2 regions of the Streptomyces sp. NPDC096136 genome follow, and region 2 is predicted to be linked to the other one. Evidence: riboswitches for the same ligand, from Rfam matches in the RefSeq annotation. Region 2 holds a riboswitch; the other holds the start of a gene.
What was found. Region 2 has a riboswitch for ZMP and ZTP ahead of glyA (serine hydroxymethyltransferase). Riboswitches for the same ligand answer to the same signal wherever they lie in the genome.

Region 1 (7,600 bases), on a different contig from region 2:
GACCCAGTCCTCCCCGCCGCGCCACGCCGTCGTCATCGGCGGCAGCATGGCCGGTCTCCTGACGGCGGCCGTCCTCTCCGAGCACGCGGCGGTCACGATCATCGACGCCGACTCCCTCCCCGAGGGTCCGGAGCCCCGGCGCGGGCTGCCGCAGGCACGGCACGTCCACGTGATGTGGTCGGGCGGGGCGCGCGCCATCGAGGAGATACTGCCGGGCATCACGGACGCCTGGACCTCGGCCGGGGCGATCCGCCGCCGGCTGCCCACCGACGTGGTGACGATGACCGCCCACGGCTGGCTCCCGCGCTACGGCGAGAAGCAGTTCACCGTCTCCTGCAGCCGCGACCTCCTCGACGCGGTGGTCCGCGCCCGGGTCACCGCGCTCCCCGGGGTCGAGGTCCTCCAGCGCACCCGGGTGCGCGGCCTTGAGGGCACGGCCGCGCGGATCACCGGCGTCCGCGTCGACACCCCGCGGGAGGAGGGTCTGCTGGTCCCGGCGGACGTGGTCGTCGACGCCGGCGGGCGCGGCTCGCGCTCCCGGCTCTGGCTGGAGGAGCTCGGCGCGGGCGCCGTCCCCCAGTCCGAGGTCGACTCCGGGCTCGTCTACGCGACGCGGATCTTCCGGGCGCCCGAGGGGGCGCACGCACTGGGGTTCCCCATCGTCAACGTCCAGTCCGACCCCCGGGTTCCCGTCCCCGGGCGCACCGCGACGATCGTCCCCATCGAGAACGGCCAGTGGCAGGCCACCCTGTCCGGCACCCGGGGCGGGCAGCCGACCGCGGACCCCGACGCCTTCATCCCGTTCGCCAAGGACCTGCGCGATCCGATCGTGGGGCGGCTCCTGGAAGGGCGCACCGCCCTCACGGACGTCGCCGTCACGCAGAGCACCACGAATCGGCGCCTCCACTTCGAGAAGGCGGACCTGCCCGACGGCTTCTTCGCCGTCGGGGACTCCGTCGCGACCTTCAACCCGCTCTACGGCCAGGGCATGACGGTCGCCGCCAGGGGGCTGCTCGCCGTCCGCGCCCTGCTGCGCTCGGGGGGCCTGTCCCGGCCCGGCTTCGGCAACGCGGCGCAGCGCGCCCTCACCCCGCAGGTGGCCGCCGCCTGGACCCTGGCCACCTCGCAGGACATCCTCTACCCGGGCGCGACGGGCATGCGGCCGAAGCCGGGGGCGGGCCTGCTGGACGCGTACGTCAACCGGCTGATGGCCGGGGCCACCGTCGAGGAGCCGCTCACGGCCGCCTTCTTCGAGGTGATCACCATGACCAGCCCGCCCACCGCCTGGTTCCGCCCGGAGGTGCTCTGGCGGGTGCTGCGGTCCTCCGCCCGGGGCGGCCTCAAGGCCCCGCCGCTGACGGCCGCCGAGCGGACGGTGGCCGGGCTCGACCGGCCGGCGGGGGCCTCGCGGCTCCCGGACGGCCGCGCCGACGGCCCGGCCCGGGAAGCCGGCCCCGCGGGCCGCTCCCTGTGAGGTACGGCCTGGTCCTCTACCTGGCCGGCTCGGTGATGGCGCTGGCCCTGCTGATCAAGGCCCCGGCCATCCGCCGGGGCTGGGACCAGCCGATCATGCGGGCCGTGTGCGCGCTGCTCGTGGTCGGCGTCCTGCTGACGTTCCTGGCGGCGCCGCCCTCGCTGGCGGCGGTCAACGAGCTCACCGGCGTGGTCAACTTCGCCGCCCCGCTCGTGTACGGGGTGCTGACCGCCTTCTCGGGGGCCTCGGTCGTGCTGATCCTCCACTGGTCGGGGCGTCCGGGGGCGGGCCTGCGGCGGGCGACGCGGCTGACGGTGGGGGCCTTCGGCACGGTGACGGTGCTGATCGCGGTGCTGTTCGCGGTGGGGGACGCGCCGGTCGAGCGGCTGCGGGACCTGGACACGTACTACGCGAACACGCCCTGGTTGCGCGAGATGATCGTCTGCTACCTGCTGGCGCACACGGTCGGCAGCACGGCGCTGAGCGTGCTCTCCCTGAAGTGGATGCTGCGCGTGGACCGCGCGCTGCGGCCGCTGCGCACGGGGCTGGCGCTGCTGATGCTCGGCGGGGTGCTGGACCTCGGCTACCTGATCGCGAAGTGGGCGGCGGTCGGTGCCCGCTGGGCGGGCCGCGACTGGGACGTGCTGTCCACGGACGTGGCCCCGCCGCTGGCCTCGGCGGCGGCGCTGCTGGTGGGGTCGGGGTTCGTGGTGCCGGTGCTCGGGGGCTCCTCGGCCTGGCGGGACCTCAGCCAGTACCGGCGGCTGCGGCCGCTGTGGAAGGCGCTGCGCGGGTTCGCCCCCCGCAGCGTGACGACGGTGCCGCTGACCTGGTGGTCCGCGCCGGCGATCCGGCTGGTGCACCGCGAGTCGGTGATCGCCGACGGGCTGCTGGCCCTGGCGGCTTGGTGCGACCCGGCCGTGCGGTCCGCGGCCCTGGAGGCCGCGCGCGGCCAGGGCCTGGACGCGGAGGGCGCCGCGGTCGTGGCGGACGCGGCGATGCTCGCCGCCGCCTGCCGCGCCCGCGCCGCCGCCGAGCGGGAGGACGGGACCGCGACCGGGCCGGCCGACCCCGCCCCTCCCCCGCCGCTCGGCTGCCATCCGCTGGCCGCCCTGGCCCGGGCGTTCCGCACCTCCCCGGTGGTGGCCGCGGCCCGCAGCGGGGCCCTGGCACCGCCCGGGGGGTGAGGCGCCGGCGGGATCGTCGTACGGGAGGGAGGGAGGCGGGCTCAGAGCTCCGCGAGGTCCAGGCCGGCCTGGGCGGCCGCGGCGTGCACGGTCTGCTCCAGCAGGACCGCGATGGTCATCGGGCCGACACCGCCGGGCACCGGGGTGATCAGGGAGGCGCGGGCGGCGGCCGACTCGAAGTGCACGTCGCCGACGTTGCCCTCGTTGTAGCCGGCGTCCAGGACGACCGCGCCCTCCTTGATGTCCTCGCCCCGGATGAACTCGGCCTTGCCGACCGCGGCCACCAGGACGTCCGCCTGGCGGACGATCGAGGACAGGTCCTTGGTGCGGGAGTGGCAGTAGGTGACGGTGGCGTTCTGCTCCAGCAGCAGCATGCCGGCCGGCTTGCCCAGGATCGCGCTGCGGCCGACCACGACGGCGTGCTTGCCCGTGAGGTCCACGTCGTACTCGGCGAGCAGGCGCATGATGCCGCCGGGGGTGCAGGAGACGAAGCCGGGCAGGCCGAAGCCCATGGCGGCGAAGGAGTGCATGGTGACCCCGTCGACGTCCTTGCCGGGGGCGATGGCCTCGAAGGCGGCCCGCTCGTCGATGTGGTGCGGGACCGGGTGCTGGAGCAGGATGCCGCTGATCGCGGGGTCCTCCGAGAGGGCCGTGATCGTGGCGACGAGCTCCTCGGTGGTGGTCTCGGCCGGCAGGGCCACGTGGCGGGAGGTGATCCCCGCCTTGGCGCAACGGTTCTGCTTCATGCGCACGTACGTGACGGACGCGGGGTCCTCGCCGACCAGGACGGTGGCCAGGCAGGGCGCGGTGCCGGTGCGCTCGGTGATCTTCGCCGCGAGGGCGGCGGTCCGCTCCGAGACGCGGCGCGCGAGGGCGGTGCCGTCCATGAGCTGGGCGGTGGCGGTGGGGGCAGTCGTCACGGGGTCTCCTGAACGTCGCTGCGGATCGCGGTTCGCCCAGGCGCGCGGCAGTCGACGTACGGGGAGGTGCGTACGCCGGGCCGCTCCCCGGTGGTGATCCACCCGAACGCCAGTCACGGCCCTGCTCCCACTGTAGTCGACCCGTCCCGCGGGGATATCCGGTGGATGACTGGCGCCCGACCTGGGACGATCGAGACATGACGCGCACTTTCGACCATCTCGTCGCCGAGGCGGAATCCGTCTCCGTGGACGGGTGGGACTTCTCCTGGCTCGACGGCCGGGCCACCGAGCAGCGGCCCTCCTGGGGGTACCAGCGGCTGCTGGGCGAGCACCTGGCGCGGGTCCGCTCGGCCCTGGACATCCAGACGGGCGGCGGCGAGGTCCTGGCCGGCGCGGGCCCGCTGCCGCCGCTGACGGCGGCGACGGAGTCCTGGCCCCCGAACATCGAGCGGGCCACCCGGCTGCTGCACCCGCTGGGCGCCGTGGTGGTCGCGGACGCCGACGAGCCGCCGCTGCCCTTCGGCGAAGCGGCCTTCGAGCTGGTGGCGAGCCGGCACCCGGTGACCATCTGGTGGGAGGAGATCGCCCGGGTGCTGACGCCGGGCGGCACGTACTTCTCGCAGCAGGTCGGCCCGGCGAGCGTCTTCGAGCTGGTCGAGTACTTCCTCGGCCCGCAGCCGGAGGAGGTCCGGCGCGCCCGGCACCCCGACGACGCGGTCGCCGACGCCCGGAAGGCGGGCCTGGAGGTGGTCGACCTGCGCTCCGAGCGGCTCCGCACGGAGTTCCACGACATCGGAGCCGTGATCTACTTCCTGAGGAAGGTGATCTGGATGGTTCCCGGCTTCACGGTCGGCCAGTACCGGGACCGGCTGCGGGAGCTCCACGAACGGATCGAGCGCGACGGCCCGTTCGTCGCGCACACCGCCCGGTTCCTCATCGAGGCCCACAAGCCGGACTGACGCGTGTGGGCGTGCGCACGAGGCGGATCCGGCACGGGTCCGGCGCGGACGCAGCCGCGCCGGATCGGTTGCCCGGACACAGCGTGGCGCAGGTCACTCAATTCAGCGCGTAACGAATCGACTCGGGCAGGCGATGAACCGACAGGTGTCCTCGTGCGGCCCCGGAATACAGCCCCCCTGGGGACTGTTTCCCGAGTCCGCGCGATGATTCCCGCCCACCCCTTATCTGTTCGCAACGAGAGGCTCCTTGTGTCGCTCAGCCCGTCCCGTACGTTCCCTCCGGAGATCGCCGAATCGGAGGCCCTCGTCGCGCTCGTCGAGCGCGGCCGCGAGCAGGGTCACATCAACGGTGACGATGTGCGCCAGGCCTTCGAGGCCGGCCGCATCCCGGTGGACCAGTGGAAGCGGGTCCTGCGCAGCCTGAACCAGGTCCTGGACGAGGAGGGTGTCGCCCTCCACGTCAGCGCCGCCCCCGCCACCAAGGCTGCTGCCAAGAAGCCCCGCAAGGCAGCCGCCGCCCCGGCCCGCACCGTGACGAAGAAGGCGGCCGCCGCGCCGCGCCCCATCGGCGCGCGCAAGGCCTCGGTCGCCGCCGCCCCGGCCGCCGCCGCGGCGATATCCGCTCCGTCGGCCGCCGCGTCGCAGGAGGTGTCGGCCGAGGCCGGCGCCGAGCCCAAGAAGCGCACGGTCAAGAAGACCGCGGCCAAGAAGGCCACGGCCACCAAGAAGACCGCCGCGAAGAAGACCACCGCCAAGGACGCCGACGACGCCGAGAACCCGGTCGTCGAGGGCGAGGACTGGGCGGTCGAGGACCTCGCCGACGAGACCGAGGAAGAGGCCCCCAAGGCCGGCGGCCAGGGCTTCGTGCTGTCCGACGAGGACGAGGACGACGCCCCGGCGCAGACCGTCATGGTGGCCGGTGCCACCGCCGACCCGGTCAAGGACTACCTCAAGCTCATCGGAAAGGTGCCGCTGCTCAACGCCGAGCAGGAGGTCGAGCTCGCCAAGCGCATCGAGGCGGGTCTCTTCTCCGAGTACAAGCTCGAAGAGGAGGAGGACCACAAGCCCGCGTTCAAGCGCGAGCTGGAGATCCTCGTCGAGGACGGCCGCCGCGCCAAGAACCACCTGCTGGAGGCCAACCTCCGCCTCGTGGTCTCCCTGGCCAAGCGCTACACGGGCCGCGGCATGCTCTTCCTGGACCTGATCCAGGAGGGCAACGTCGGCCTGATCCGCGCCGTGGAGAAGTTCGACTACACCAAGGGCTTCAAGTTCTCCACGTACGCGACCTGGTGGATCCGGCAGGCGATCACGCGCGCCATGGCCGACCAGTCCCGCACCATCCGCATCCCCGTGCACATGGTCGAGATCATCAACAAGCTCGCCCGCGTGCAGCGCCAGATGCTCCAGGACCTGGGCCGCGAGCCCACCCCGGAGGAGCTGGGCAAGGAACTCGACATGACCCCGGAGAAGGTCATCGAGGTCCAGAAGTACGGCCGCGAGCCGATCTCCCTGCACACCCCCCTGGGTGAGGAGGGCGACAGCGAGTTCGGTGACCTCATCGAGGACTCCGAGGCGGTCGTGCCGGCCGACGCGGTGTCCTTCACCTTCCTCCAGGAGCAGCTCCAGTCGATCCTGGGCACGCTCTCGGAGCGCGAGGCGGGCGTGGTCTCCATGCGCTACGGCCTCAACGACGGCCAGCCGAAGACGCTGGACGAGATCGGCCGCGTGTACGGGGTGACCCGTGAGCGCATCCGCCAGATCGAGTCCAAGACCATGTCGAAGCTGCGCCACCCGTCGCGTTCGCAGGTCCTGCGCGACTACCTGGACTGATCCGCACCGGACACGCACGGAGCCCCCGGCCGCCAGGCCGGGGGCTCCGCCGTTTCCCGGCCCGGAGGGTTCCGGGCCGGGAAACGGGTGGGTCAGTGGACGACGCTCCAGCTGCGCCACGGCAGGCTGGAGGGGGCCGTCACGTTCGACAGGGTGGTCGCGACGTAGATCCCGTCCTCGTGCTCGCCGGGCCGGCAGTCCGGCGTCCGGTACAGGATCACGTCGACGAGGGTGTTGTTCGCGACGTGCGTGGCCCCGTGCGGCATGCCGATGCGGTGGCAGCCCTGCACGGAGGTGTTGGAGTAGCTGACCTCCACGGGGGAGTCGTGGCCCCTGAAGGTGAGCATGCCCACCGTGGTCCGGCCCGCCGAGCACGCGGTGCCGGCCAGCAGGAGGGCTGCAACCCCGGTCATGACGCCGATACGCCGGATCTGGGACATGGCGCGGTCCTCGTCTGTGGGTGGCGACGGTCGATGGCCACAGACTGCCCCGGCGTCGCGGCGGCGGCATCCGGGGTGGGCCGTCCGGGTGACGGCCCTCCGCGGTCAGGCGGCCGCGCGCCGCTTGCGGGCCGACATCAGGGCGTAGACCAGGACGCCCGCGAAGAGGAACAGCACGCCCTGGTAGACGGCCGCGTACCCGGACCCGGCGACCAGCCACATCGAGAAGGCGAAGGCCACGCCGGCGAGGACGCCGTCGCGCAGCAGCTGCCCGCGCCGGACCCGCTCCGACTGGCCCGAGGCCAGGAAGTACAGCTGGGCGGCGGTGGAGAGCAGGTAGGGGACGGTCGCGGTGAAGGTGGTGATCAGGACCAGTGCCTCGAAGACGCCCGCGGAGCCGGCCGTGTAGTTGTAGACGGTCAGGGCGGAGGCCAGCACGACCGTGACCAGGACGCCGGCCACCGGGACCCCGCGCTGCTTCTTCTCGAAGACCTTCGGGAAGAGCCCGTCGCGGGCGGCCGCGTACGGGGTCTGCGCGCCGAGCAGGGTCCAGCCGTTGAGGGCGCCGACCATCGAGATCACGGCGGCGCCGGCGACCAGGGTGCCGCCCCAGGTGCCGCCGAACATCGCGTCGACGGCGTCGGTGAAGGGGGCCTGGGAGGAGACCAGCTCGTCGTGGGCGACCAGGCCGAAGACGGCGAGGGTGCCGAGCAGGTAGACGGTGGCGGCGCCGACGGTGCCGAGGACGGTGGCCCGGCCGACGTTGCGGGCCGGGTCGCGGACCTCGCCG
Region 2 (12,081 bases):
GTTGGGATCGCCGAAGCTCATCTGGGTGTTTCCTCCGTGAAGTGCGGGGACGCACGGCACGCTGGAGGACACTTGCTTCTGCGGTACGCCCCCCGGCACTGCCCGCGGCACTCTGTTCCGATCGTCTTGCTGCCCGTCATCGTCGTGGGCCCGCACCGGGCTTGTCCAGCCAGTTGCAAAGCCGGGCCAGACTTGTTGTGCAAGTGCAATGAAGAGCATGTTCCGGCCACCGCCCGACTGGAAGCCGGGCCGCCCCATCCGGGAGGATGCCCCCATGACCGCCCAGATTCTCGATGGCAAGGCCACCGCGGCCGCGATCAAATCCGAACTGACCGCCCGCGTGGCGGCGCTGAAGGAGCGGGGCATCACCCCCGGCCTCGGCACGCTGCTCGTCGGCGACGACCCGGGCAGCCGCTGGTACGTCAACGGCAAGCACAAGGACTGCGCGGAGGTGGGCATCACCTCCATCCGCCGCGAACTGCCCGCCACGGCCTCCCAGGAGGAGATCGAGGCGGTCGTGCGCGAGCTGAACGAGGACCCGGCGTGCACCGGGTACATCGTCCAACTGCCGCTCCCCAAGGGCATCGACACCAACCGCGTCCTGGAGCTGATGGACCCGGCCAAGGACGCCGACGGCCTGCACCCGACCTCGCTCGGCCGGCTGGTGCTCGGGGTGCAGGGGCCGCTGCCCTGCACCCCGTACGGCATCGTCGAGCTGCTGCGCCACCACGGGGTCGAGATCAACGGCGCGCACGTGGTCGTCCTCGGACGGGGCATCACCGTGGGCCGCTCCATCGGGCTGCTGCTCACCCGCAAGTCCGAGAACGCCACCGTGACCCTGTGCCACACCGGTACGCGCGACCTCGCCGGGCTGCTGCGCCAGGCGGACATCGTCGTCGCGGCGGCGGGCGTGCCGCACCTGGTGAAGCCGGAGGACGTCAAGCCGGGCGCGGCCGTCCTCGACGTCGGCGTCAGCCGCGACGAGAACGGGAAGATCGTCGGGGACGTCCACCCGGGCGTCGCCGAGGTGGCGGGCTGGATCTCCCCGAATCCGGGCGGCGTCGGGCCGATGACCCGGGCGCAGCTGCTGGTGAACGTGGTCGAGGCGGCGGAGCGGGCCGGCAGTGCGGGCTGAGCACGACACGGGCGGGGCCGGCGGGACCAGCGGTACGGACGGGACCGGCGGCACGGACGGGACCGGCAACCGTACGGACGGGACCGGCGGCACGGACGGGACCAGCGGTACGGACGGGACCGGCGGTACGGACGAGACCGGCAACCGTACGGACGGGACCGGCAGCGGTAAGGGCGAGGACGCGGGCACGGGCCCGGGCGCGGGCCGGGGCGGCGGGCCGGCGCAGGGCGCCGGGGCGTCGGAGCACCCGGCGGCACCCCGCCCGAAGTCCGGGCCCGGGACGGGGCGGTCCCCGGCGGCGGCCGGGGCCTCCACCCCCGCCCGGCCGGCGGCGCGGTCCCGGCGGTTCCCCGCCGTCACCCAGGACACCGCCCGCCCGGAGGGCGCGGGCCGCGCCATCCCCGGCGCGGTGTCCACGCCCGCCCGCCAGTGGCCGATGCTCAGCGTCCTCGGCGCCACTGCCGTCGGGCTGCTGACCACGGCGTTCGGGCACCCCCGCGTCGGCTGCCTCGTCATCGGCGTCGCCCTGATCGCGGCCGCGGTGCTGCGGCGCGTCCTGCCCTCGGTGGGCATGCTCGCGGTGCGCTCCCGCTTCACGGACATGGTCACGTACGGGCTGCTGGGCGTGGCGATCACACTGCTGGCGCTGGTGGTGCAGCCGCACGGTTTGAAGGTCCCGTTCCTGGAGGACGCGGTCCGCTTCACCGTCCGCTGACCGGGCGTCGGCCGCCGCGCCGCCGGGCGATCCCGTGCGGCGCGGCGCGCCCGGGCCCTCGAACGGGCCTGGAAAGTACGGATTTCCGGGCTGGAGTACAGGTCGCGCGTGCGTTCGGACCTTCGAACCCGGGGGTCATGTGCCGTGGACCACAGGCACCGGGGGGTTCGAGGCCCCTCGGGTCGGATAGCCTGACCGCGGATGTCTCTTCACGTCAAGATTCACAGGACAGGGAAGCGGCGTCCTCCCCAGTACTTGGGACCCAGCACATGGGGCGGGGACGCCCCACCGCCAGCTGTCTAACGGAGAAGGCCATGACCCGCACTCCCGTGAATGTCACCGTGACCGGCGCCGCCGGCCAGATCGGCTACGCCCTGCTCTTCCGCATCGCGTCCGGCCACCTGCTCGGCGCGGACGTGCCGGTCAAGCTCCGCCTCCTGGAGATCCCGCAGGGCATGAAGGCCGCCGAGGGCACCGCCATGGAGCTCGACGACTGCGCCTTCCCGCTGCTCAAGGGCATCGACATCTTCGACGACCCGAACCAGGGCTTCGACGGCGCCAACGTCGCCCTCCTCGTGGGCGCCCGCCCGCGCACCAAGGGCATGGAGCGCGGCGACCTGCTCTCCGCCAACGGCGGCATCTTCAAGCCGCAGGGCGCCGCGATCAACGCGCACGCCGCGGACGACATCAAGGTCCTGGTCGTGGGCAACCCGGCCAACACCAACGCGCTCATCGCGCAGGCCGCCGCCCCGGACGTCCCGGCCGAGCGCTTCACCGCGATGACCCGCCTGGACCACAACCGCGCCCTGTCGCAGCTCGCGCAGCGCACCGGTGCCGACCTCACCGACATCAAGCGCCTCACCATCTGGGGCAACCACTCGGCGACCCAGTACCCGGACATCTTCCACGCGGAGATCGCCGGCAAGAACGCCGCCGAGGTCGTCAACGACGAGCAGTGGCTCGCCGAGACGTTCATCCCGACCGTCGCCAAGCGCGGCGCCGCCATCATCGACGCCCGTGGCGCGTCCTCGGCCGCCTCCGCCGCCAACGCCGCCATCGACCACGTCCACACGTGGGTCAACGGCACCGCCGCCGGCGACTGGACCTCCATGGGCATCCCCTCGGACGGCTCCTACGGCGTCCCGGAGGGCCTGATCTCCTCCTTCCCCGTCACCTGCAAGGACGGCAAGTACGAGATCGTCCAGGGCCTGGACGTCAACGAGTTCTCCCGTGCGCGCATCGACGCGTCCGTGGCGGAGCTCGTCGAGGAGCGCGACGCGGTCCGCGAGCTCGGCCTGATCTGATCCACCCGCTCTGACCGTCCGCCCCTGCGGCCCGATCAGAGCGGACACCCTGGCGCCCCGGCCGGACACGGCCGGGGCGCTTCGGCGTTTGCGGGCGGAGGCATCCGGCGGAGGCGCTCCGGCGGACGGGTCCGCCCGGACCGGTCAGCGCTTGAGCGAGCCCGGGGTGTAGTGCCCCGGGGACAGCCGGGTGGTGACGGCGATCCGGTTCCAGACGTTGATCATGGCGATGACCGTGATCAGCTGGGCCAGCTCGGCCTCCTCGAAGTGCGCGGCGGCCTTCGCGTACACCTCGTCCGGGACGAACCCGTCCGTCAGCACGGTGACGGCCTCGGTCAGCTCGATCGCCGCCAGCTCCTTCTCCGTGTAGAAGTGCCGCGACTCCTCCCAGGCGGCGAGCTGGACGATCCGCTCGACGCTCTCGCCCGCCGCGAGGGCGTCCTTGGTGTGCATGTCCAGGCAGAACGCGCAGTGGTTGATCTGCGAGGCGCGGATCTTGACGAGCTCGACGAGGACCGGGTCCAGGCCCTTCTTCGAGGCGATCTCCAGGGCGACGGCGGCCTTGTAGGCCTCCGGGGCGAGCTTGAACAGCTCCATGCGGGGGGTGTGCTCTGCGGCGAGGGCGGTGGTCTTCGTGTCGTTGCTCATGGCTCCACCGTACGGAGCGGGCGGCCCGCCGATATGGTCCACATCCATGACCGATGCATGGGCCACTTACGGCGCCGACCTGCACCTGGACCTCTCCGCGGTGTCGGCGGGCGAGCGCGGCCTGCGGGCCGCCCTGACCGAGTCGCTGCGGGAGGCCGCGCGCAGCGGGCGGCTGGCGCCGGGGACCCGGCTGCCCTCCTCCCGGACCTTCGCCGCCGACCTGGGCATCGCCCGCAACACGGTCGCGGAGGCCTACGCGGAGCTCGTCGCCGAGGGCTGGCTGACGGCCCGCCAGGGCTCCGGCACGCGGGTCGCCGAACGGGCCAGGCCGCGCCGGGCCCCGGGGCCGGCGGCGCAGGTCCGCCGTCCCGCGCGGCGCCCTCCGGCCTACAGCCTGGTGCCCGGCTCCCCGGACCTGGGCGGCTTCCCGCGCACCGCCTGGCTGGCGGCCGCCCGCCGGGCCCTGACCGACGCCCCGAACGAGGCCTTCGGCTACGCCGCCGACGCGCGCGGCCGGATCGAGCTGCGCGAGGCGCTCGCCGGGTACCTGGCGCGGGCGCGCGGGGTGTACGCGGACCCGGACCGGATCGTGCTGTGCGCCGGTTTCGCCCACGCGCTCCAGCTGCTCGGGCGGGTGCTGCGGGGCCGCCGGGTGCGGGAGATGGCGGTGGAGGGCTACAGCCTGGACCTGCACCGGGACCTGCTCACCCGGGCCGGTCTGCGCACCCGGCCGCTGTGGGTGGACGGGGCCGGGGCCCGCACCTCCGACCTGGCCGGACTCGGCCCCCGGGTGGGCGCGGTGCTGCTGACGCCGGCGCACCAGTTCCCGACCGGCGTGGCCCTCACCCCCGAGCGCCGGGCGGCGGCGGTGGACTGGGCGCGGACCACCGGCGGGCTGGTCCTGGAGGACGACTACGACGGGGAGTTCCGCTACGACCGCCAGCCGGTCGGCGCGCTCCAGGGCCTGGACCCCGACCGGGTGGTCTACCTCGGCACCGCCAGCAAGTCCCTCGCCCCCGCGCTGCGGATGGGCTGGATGGTCGTCCCGCCCGACCTGCTGGAGGAGCTGCTGGAGGCGAAGGGCCGGGCGGAGTGGATGTCGAGTGCGCTGGAGCAGCTGACGCTGGCGGAGTTCATGACCTCCGGGGCCTACGACCGGCACGTGCGGGCGATGCGGCTGCGCTACCGGCGCCGGCGCGACGAGCTGGTGGCCGCGCTCGGCGGCGGCCCGGTCTCCGGGATCGCGGCGGGGCTGCACGCGGTGCTGGACCTCCCGGCGGGGACGGAACGGTCCCTCGTCCAGGCCGCGGCCTGGCAGGGGCTGGCGGTGGAGGGCCTGGCGCGCTACCGGCATCCGGAGACGGAGATGCCGCAGCGCGAGGCGCTGGTCCTCGGCTACGGCACCCCGACGGACAGCGCCTGGTCCCCCACCCTGACCGCCCTGACGACCACCCTCCCGTAACCCCACGGCCCCATGCCCCCGACCTTGCGGCCTTGCGGCCTTGCGGCCTTGCGGCCTTGCGGCCTTGCGGGCTCCCGGCCTTGCGGGCGGGCCCTGCGGCCCGGTGGCTGCGGCCCCGCCCTGCGGGCCCGTGGTTCCCTGCGCCTCGCGGGCCAGTGCCCTGCGGTCCTCAGCCCCGCCCCGGAGCCCCCGCCGGTCCGGCGGTTCGGGCGGCGTCGTCCGGTGGGGTCGCGGGTCAGGCGGTTCCGGACGGTTCCGGCTGTGGTTCCGGTTCGCCGAAGCGGGCCAGGGCCAGGGAGCCGGCCACCGCCACCAGGAACCCCAGGACCGCCAGCCACTCCAGCCCCTCCCGCGTCCGGTCGCCGAGCCACACCACCCCCACCAGCGCCGGACCGACGGTCTCGCCCAGCACCAGCCCCGCCGTCGCCGCCGTCACCGAACCGCGCTGCAGGGCGGAGGTGAGCAGCAGGAACCCCGCCGCCCCGCCCAGCAGCAGCGCGTACAGCGCAGGGTTGAGCAGCTCCCGCAGCGAGACGGAGTCCACGAGCCGCACCGCCACCTCCACCACCCCGAATCCCGTCCCCGCCGCCAGGCCCAGCACGAGCGCGCGCGAGCCGTCCGGCAGCCGCCCCGCCACCGCGCCCACCAGCAGCACCAGCCCCGCCACCCCCAGCAGCCCCAGCTTCAGCGCGAGCGTCCCGACCCCGTCCCCCTCCTCGCCGGAGGCCAGCCCCAGCATCAGCAGCCCCGCGCTCACCACCCCCACCGCGCCCCACTCCAGCCGCGACAGCCGCACCCGCAGCAGCCGCGCCGCGACCACCGCCGTCACCGCCAGGCTCGCGGCCATCGCGGCCCCCACCACGTAGATGGGGATGTGGCGCAGGGCGACGATCTGGAGCACGAAGCCGACCGCGTCCAGCGCCAGCCCCGCCAGGTACCGCCACTGCCGCACCGCGCGCAGGAACAGCGCGGTGTCCACTCCCGAGGCGTCCCCCGGCCGGGCCGCCGCGCGGGCCGCCACCGCCTGGAGGACCGAGGCCGTACCGAAGCACACCGCCGCGCCCAGCGCGCAAACCATTCCGATCAGCACGAAACCGACTCTAGGGCCCCCACCGTGACGAGGGTGTGACGGTGGCCGGATTCCCTCGCCCGACACCCCCGCTCTAGTCTGTCGGCAGCCCACGCCACCCAGGGGGAGCGGAACACACCATGGACACCAGCGACACCAACCGACGACGCATGCGCTCCGGCGCGGTCGCCCTCGGCGGCATGGGCCTGCTCGCCGCCACCCTCGTGGCCTGCGGCAGCAGCAGCGAGCCCGACAAGCGCTGCGCGTCCCGGTCCACGCTGGAGCACCTCAACGCCAAGGAGTGCAAGACCGGCGGCCGCGGGGCGTACTACTACGGCGGCAGCGTCAGCAACGGCAAGGTGACCGGCGGCAGCTTCGACAAGTCGGCCGTCACCCGCGGCGGCATCGGCGGCGGCAGCCACTCCGGCTCCTCCGGCGGCTGAGCGGCCGGCGACGAGCGCACACGACGGAGCACGGCACCATGCAGCGGAACACCATCGAACCCCGCCCCGACTGGCAGAAGACCGTCGAGGAGCAGGGCCTGATCTACCCCCTCACCCGCTTCCCCGACGACTCCCTGCGCCCGTACTGGGACGAGAGCGCCTACTACTCCTTCTCCCTCCCCGAGGTCGAGGCGCTGGAGAACGTCGTCGAGGAACTGCACGCCATGTGCCTGGCCGCGGCCGCCCACATCGTCGAGCACGACCGCTTCGCCGACCTCGGCATCACCGACCCGAAGGTCGCCGCGCTCATCGCCGAGTCCTGGCGGCGCCGCGCCGAACAGCCCTCCCTCTACGGCCGCTTCGACCTGCGCTACGACGGCTCCGGCAGCCCCGCCAAGCTGCTGGAGTACAACGCCGACACCCCGACCTCCCTGGTGGAGGCCGCGAGCCCGCAGTGGTTCTGGATGGAGGAGCGCTTCCCCGGCGCCGACCAGTGGAACTCCCTCCACGAGCGGCTCGTCGACGCCTGGCGCCGGCAGGCCGAGCTGCTGCCGCCCGGCCCGCTGCACTTCGCGCACTCCGAGACCGACGAGCTCGGCGAGGACCTGATGACGGTCGCCTACCTCCAGGAGACCGCCGAGCAGGCCGGGCTGGAGACCCACGCCCTGTCCGTGGAGACCATCGGCTGGGACGGCCTCGCGGGCCGGTTCGTGGACGAGAAGCTCCGCTTCATCCGCGGCTGCTTCAAGCTCTACCCGTGGGAGTGGCTGGTCGAGGACGAGTTCGGCCCGCACGTCCTCGACACCTACGACCACGGCGGCGGCAGCGGCACCACCGCCTGGATCGAGCCCCTGTGGAAGATGCTGCTGGCCAACAAGGCCCTGCTGGCGATCCTGTGGGAGCTCTTCCCCGAGCACCCGAACCTGCTGCCCGCCTACCTCGACGGCCCGCGCGAGCTGGCCGGGAGCGGCGGCTACGCCGCCAAGCCCCTGCTGGGCCGCGAGGGCGCGGGGGTCACCCTCCACGAGCCGGGCGGCGAGCCCTTCGTGCCGGCCGACGGGGAGACGTACGTCTTCCAGGCGCTGGCCCCGCTGCCCGACTTCGACGGCAACCGCGTGGTCCTCGGCGCGTGGGTGGTCGAGGAGGAGGCGGCGGGCCTCGGCATCCGCGAGTCGGCGGGCCCGGTCACCGACGAGTACGCCCGCTTCCTGCCGCACGTCATCCTCTAGCCGATCCCGGGGTGCCCGGCCGGGCACCCCGGGGACCCCTCAGCCGGCGAGGACCGCCCGCAGCTGCTCCAGACCCCAGTCCAGGTCCTCCTTGCCGATGACCAGCGGCGGCGCGATCCGGATCGTCGACCCGTGGGTGTCCTTCACCAGGACCCCGCGCTCCATCAGCCGCTCGGAGATCTCCCGGCCCGTGCCGCGCGCCGGGTCGATGTCGACGCCCGCCCACAGCCCGCGCCCGCGGACGGCGGTCACCGCGCCCGAGCCGGCCAGCAGGTTCAGCTCGCGGTGCAGGTGGTCGCCGAGTTCGGCGGCCCGCTGCTGGTACTCGCCGGTGCGCAGCATCGCGATCACCTCCAGCGCGACGGCGCAGGCGAGGGGGTTCCCGCCGAAGGTGGAGCCGTGCTCCCCGGGCCGGAACACCCCGAGCACGTCCCGGTCCGCGACCACGGCGGACACCGGCACCACACCGCCGCCGAGCGCCTTCCCCAGGACGTACACGTCCGGGACGACGTCCTCGTGCTCGCACGCGAAGGTCCGGCCGGTGCGGCCCAGGCCGGACTGGATCTCGTCCGCCATGAACAGCACGTTCCGCTCGCGCGTCAGCTCCCGTACGCCCGCCAGGTAGCCGGCCGGCGGGACCAGTACGCCCGCCTCCCCCTGGATCGGCTCCAGCAGGACGGCGACGGTGTTGGCGGTGACGGCGGCGTCGAGGGCGGTGAGGTCCCCGTACGGGACGATCTCGAAGCCGGGGGTGTAGGGGCCGTAGTGGTCGCGGGCCTCGTGGTCGGTGGAGAAGGACACGATGGTCGTGGTCCGGCCGTGGAAGTTGTTCGCGGCGACGACGATCTTGGCCTGTCCGTCCGGGACGCCCTTGACCTCGTACCCCCACTTGCGGGCCGTCTTCACCGCCGTCTCCACGGCCTCCGCGCCCGTGTTCATCGGCAGCACCGCCTCCTTGCCGCACAACGCGGCGAGTTCGGTGCAGAAGTCGGCGAATTGGTCGTGGTGGAAGGCCCGGGAGGTGAGGGTGACCCGCTCCAGCTGGGCCTTGGCCGCGTCGATCAGACGCCGGTTGCCGTGGCCGAAGTTGAGCGCCGAGTACCCGGCGAGCATGTCGAGGTAGCGGCGGCCCTCCACGTCGGTCATCCACGCGCCCTCCGCCGAAGCCACGACGACCGGGAGGGGATGGTAGTTGTGCGCGCTGTGCTCGTCGGCGGAGCGGATGGCATCAGCTGTTCTCGACACGGGGTCTCCGATCGTCCGTCTGCTGGTGACGCGGGTGACATGGGTGGCGTCCTTTGTATCGTCGCTCGGATCGTGGACGCGGAAACCTCCGGGCCGCCGCGCCCGCTAAGGTGTTCGGTACGCACGGCGACTGGCGTACGGAGAACCAACTCCGGGGGAGTCGTGCGCGCACGACCGCAGACAGGGCCGCTCGCCTGGGCCTCGCGGGGACGAGAACCGACATCGACCCCGGAGGAGCCGCGATGACCGCGCACCGCCAGCCCGCCCTGCTCGCCACCGACCCCGAACTCGCCTCGCTCGTCTCCGCCGAGGAGACCCTCCAGGCCGAGACCCTGCGCCTGATCCCCAGCGAGAACTACGTCTCCGCGGCGGTCCTGGAGGCCTCCGGGACGGTCCTGCAGAACAAGTACAGCGAGGGCTACCCGGGCCGCCGCTACTACGAGGGCCAGCAGAACATCGACCGCATCGAGGCCCTGGCGGTCGAGCGGGCCAAGGGCCTCTTCGGCGCGGAGCACGCGAACGTCCAGCCGTACTCCGGCTCCCCGGCGAACCTGGCCGTCTACCTGGCCTTCGCGAAGCCCGGCGACACCGTGATGGGCATGGCCCTGCCCATGGGCGGGCACCTCACGCACGGCTGGGGCGTCTCGGCGACGGGCTCCTGGTTCCGCGGCGTCCAGTACGGCGTGCGCGCCGAGGACGGCCTGATCGACTACGACGCGGTGCGCGACCTGGCCCTGGCGGAGCGCCCGAAGATCCTCTTCTGCGGCGGCACCGCCCTGCCCCGCACGATCGACTTCGAGGCCTTCGCCTCGATCGCGCAGGAGGCGGGCTCGATCCTGGTCGCGGACATCGCCCACATCGCGGGCCTCATCGCGGGCGGCGCCCACCCCTCGCCGGTCCCGTACGCCGACGTGGTCTCCACGACGACCCACAAGACCCTGCGCGGACCGCGCGGCGCGATGCTGATGTGCAAGGAGGAGCACGCGAAGGCCATCGACAAGGCGGTCTTCCCCGGCCTCCAGGGCGGCCCGCACAACCAGACGACGGCGGGCATCGCGGTGGCCCTGCACGAGGCGGCCCAGCCCTCCTTCACCGCCTACGCCCACGCGGTCGTCGCCAACGCCAAGGCGCTGGCCGCGGCGCTGCTGGAGCGTGGCTTCGACCTCGTCTCGGGCGGCACGGACAACCACCTGATCCTCATGGACCTCACCTCGCGGGGCGTGCCGGGCAAGGTGGCGGCCAAGGCGCTGGACCGCGCGGGCATCGTGGTCAACTACAACACGGTCCCGTTCGACCCGCGCAAGCCGTTCGACCCGTCGGGCATCCGCATCGGCACGCCGTCGCTGACCTCCCGCGGGCTGACGACGGAGCACATGCCGGCGGTCGCCGACTGGATCTCCCGCGCGGTGGACGCCGCGGCCGCGTCCGACGAGCCGGCCCTGGCGAAGATCCGCGCCGAGGTGGCGGAGCTCCTGTCCGCCCACCCGGCCCCCGGCCTCCCGTCGGCCTAGCCCCCACCCCGATCATCGGCGGGGGCCGGGACCGGCCCCCGCCGATGATCGGGCCCGGGTCCGGGAGCATGGCCCGAGACCGCGCCGTTACCTGAGAGAATGGCCCCATGGCTTCTGATCGTCCTCGCGCGCTCTCCGGCATCCAGCCCACCTCCGGTTCGTTCCACCTCGGGAACTACCTCGGAGCGATCCGCCAGTACGTCGCCCTCCAGGAGACGCACGACGCCTTCTACATGGTCGTCGACCTGCACGCGATCACCATGCCGCAGGATCCCAAGGACCTCCGCGCGAACACCCGCCTCTCCGCCGCGCAGCTCCTCGCCGCCGGCCTGGACCCCGAGCGCTGCACGCTCTTCATCCAGAGCCACGTCCCGGAGCACGCCCAGCTCGCCTGGATCATGAACTGCATCACCGGCTTCGGCGAGGCCAGCCGGATGACCCAGTTCAAGGACAAGTCCGCCAAGGGCGGGGTCAACAGCGCCAGCGTCGGCCTGTTCACGTACCCGATCCTCCAGGTCGCCGACATCCTGCTCTACCAGGCGAACGCCGTCCCCGTCGGCGAGGACCAGCGCCAGCACGTGGAGCTGACCCGCGACCTCGCCGAGCGGTTCAACCACCGCTACGGCCGGACCTTCACCCTGCCCGCCGCGCACATCGTCAAGGAGGTCGCGAAGATCTACGACCTCCAGGACCCGGCGATCAAGATGTCGAAGTCGGCTTCGTCCCCCAAGGGCCTGATCAGCCTCCTCGACGAGCCCAAGGCCACCGAGAAGAAGATCAAGAGCGCGGTCACCGACACCGAGGCCGAGATCCGCTTCGACGCCGAGAAGAAGCCCGGCGTCAGCAACCTGCTCACGATCTACTCCACCCTCACGGGCGAGTCGATCCCCGCCCTGGAGGCCGCGTACGAGGGCAAGGGCTACGGCGCGCTCAAGACCGACCTCGCCGCGGTGATGGTCGATTTCGTCACACCCTTCCGGCAGCGCACGCAGGAGTTCCTGGACGACCCGGAGACCCTGGACGCCGTGCTGGCCAAGGGCGCGGAGAAGGCGCGGGCGGTCGCCGCGGAGACCCTGGCACAGGCCTACGACCGGATCGGTTTCGTGCCCGCCAAGCACTGACGGACCGAGGCCCCTGGCGGCCGAGGGGGTGCTGCCGCCACACTGAGGCGGCAGCACCCGCTGCGACGCCGTCGATGCGACCACATCGACGCGACCACTCACCAGCACGCGCGGAGGAGATCACGTGGGGACCGTCACGCTCGGCGTTTCGATCGCGGTCCCGGAGCCGTACGGCAGCCAGCTGCAGCAGCTGCGCGCC

Region 1: another riboswitch for ZMP and ZTP. It lies ahead of ACIRBY_RS17470 (bifunctional 5,10-methylenetetrahydrofolate dehydrogenase/5,10-methenyltetrahydrofolate cyclohydrolase); the one in region 2 lies ahead of glyA (serine hydroxymethyltransferase).

What each region holds. Positions count from the first base shown of each region.
Region 1 covers NZ_JBIWFZ010000007.1:178,332-185,931, forward strand. Annotated here, with positions in the region: gene ACIRBY_RS17460 (NAD(P)/FAD-dependent oxidoreductase) at 1-1,474, shown strand, start outside; gene ACIRBY_RS17465 (MAB_1171c family putative transporter) at 1,471-2,661, shown strand; gene ACIRBY_RS17470 (bifunctional 5,10-methylenetetrahydrofolate dehydrogenase/5,10-methenyltetrahydrofolate cyclohydrolase) at 2,703-3,548, opposite strand; ZMP/ZTP riboswitch at 3,609-3,708, opposite strand; gene ACIRBY_RS17475 (methyltransferase domain-containing protein) at 3,779-4,540, shown strand; gene ACIRBY_RS17480 (RNA polymerase sigma factor) at 4,790-6,370, shown strand; gene ACIRBY_RS17485 (hypothetical protein) at 6,463-6,810, opposite strand; gene ACIRBY_RS17490 (amino acid permease) at 6,916-7,600, opposite strand, start outside.
Region 2 covers NZ_JBIWFZ010000003.1:167,651-179,731, forward strand. Annotated here, with positions in the region: gene ACIRBY_RS07020 (RDD family protein) at 1-21, opposite strand, end outside; gene ACIRBY_RS07025 (bifunctional methylenetetrahydrofolate dehydrogenase/methenyltetrahydrofolate cyclohydrolase) at 275-1,135, shown strand; gene ACIRBY_RS07030 (DUF3017 domain-containing protein) at 1,125-1,850, shown strand; gene ACIRBY_RS07035 (malate dehydrogenase) at 2,165-3,154, shown strand; gene ACIRBY_RS07040 (carboxymuconolactone decarboxylase family protein) at 3,299-3,802, opposite strand; gene ACIRBY_RS07045 (PLP-dependent aminotransferase family protein) at 3,849-5,264, shown strand; gene ACIRBY_RS07050 (hypothetical protein) at 5,500-6,354, opposite strand; gene ACIRBY_RS07055 (hypothetical protein) at 6,474-6,776, shown strand; gene ACIRBY_RS07060 (glutathionylspermidine synthase family protein) at 6,815-8,005, shown strand; gene rocD (ornithine--oxo-acid transaminase) at 8,045-9,250, opposite strand; ZMP/ZTP riboswitch at 9,367-9,457, shown strand; gene glyA (serine hydroxymethyltransferase) at 9,493-10,761, shown strand; gene trpS (tryptophan--tRNA ligase) at 10,869-11,882, shown strand; gene ACIRBY_RS07080 (2'-5' RNA ligase family protein) at 12,007-12,081, shown strand, end outside.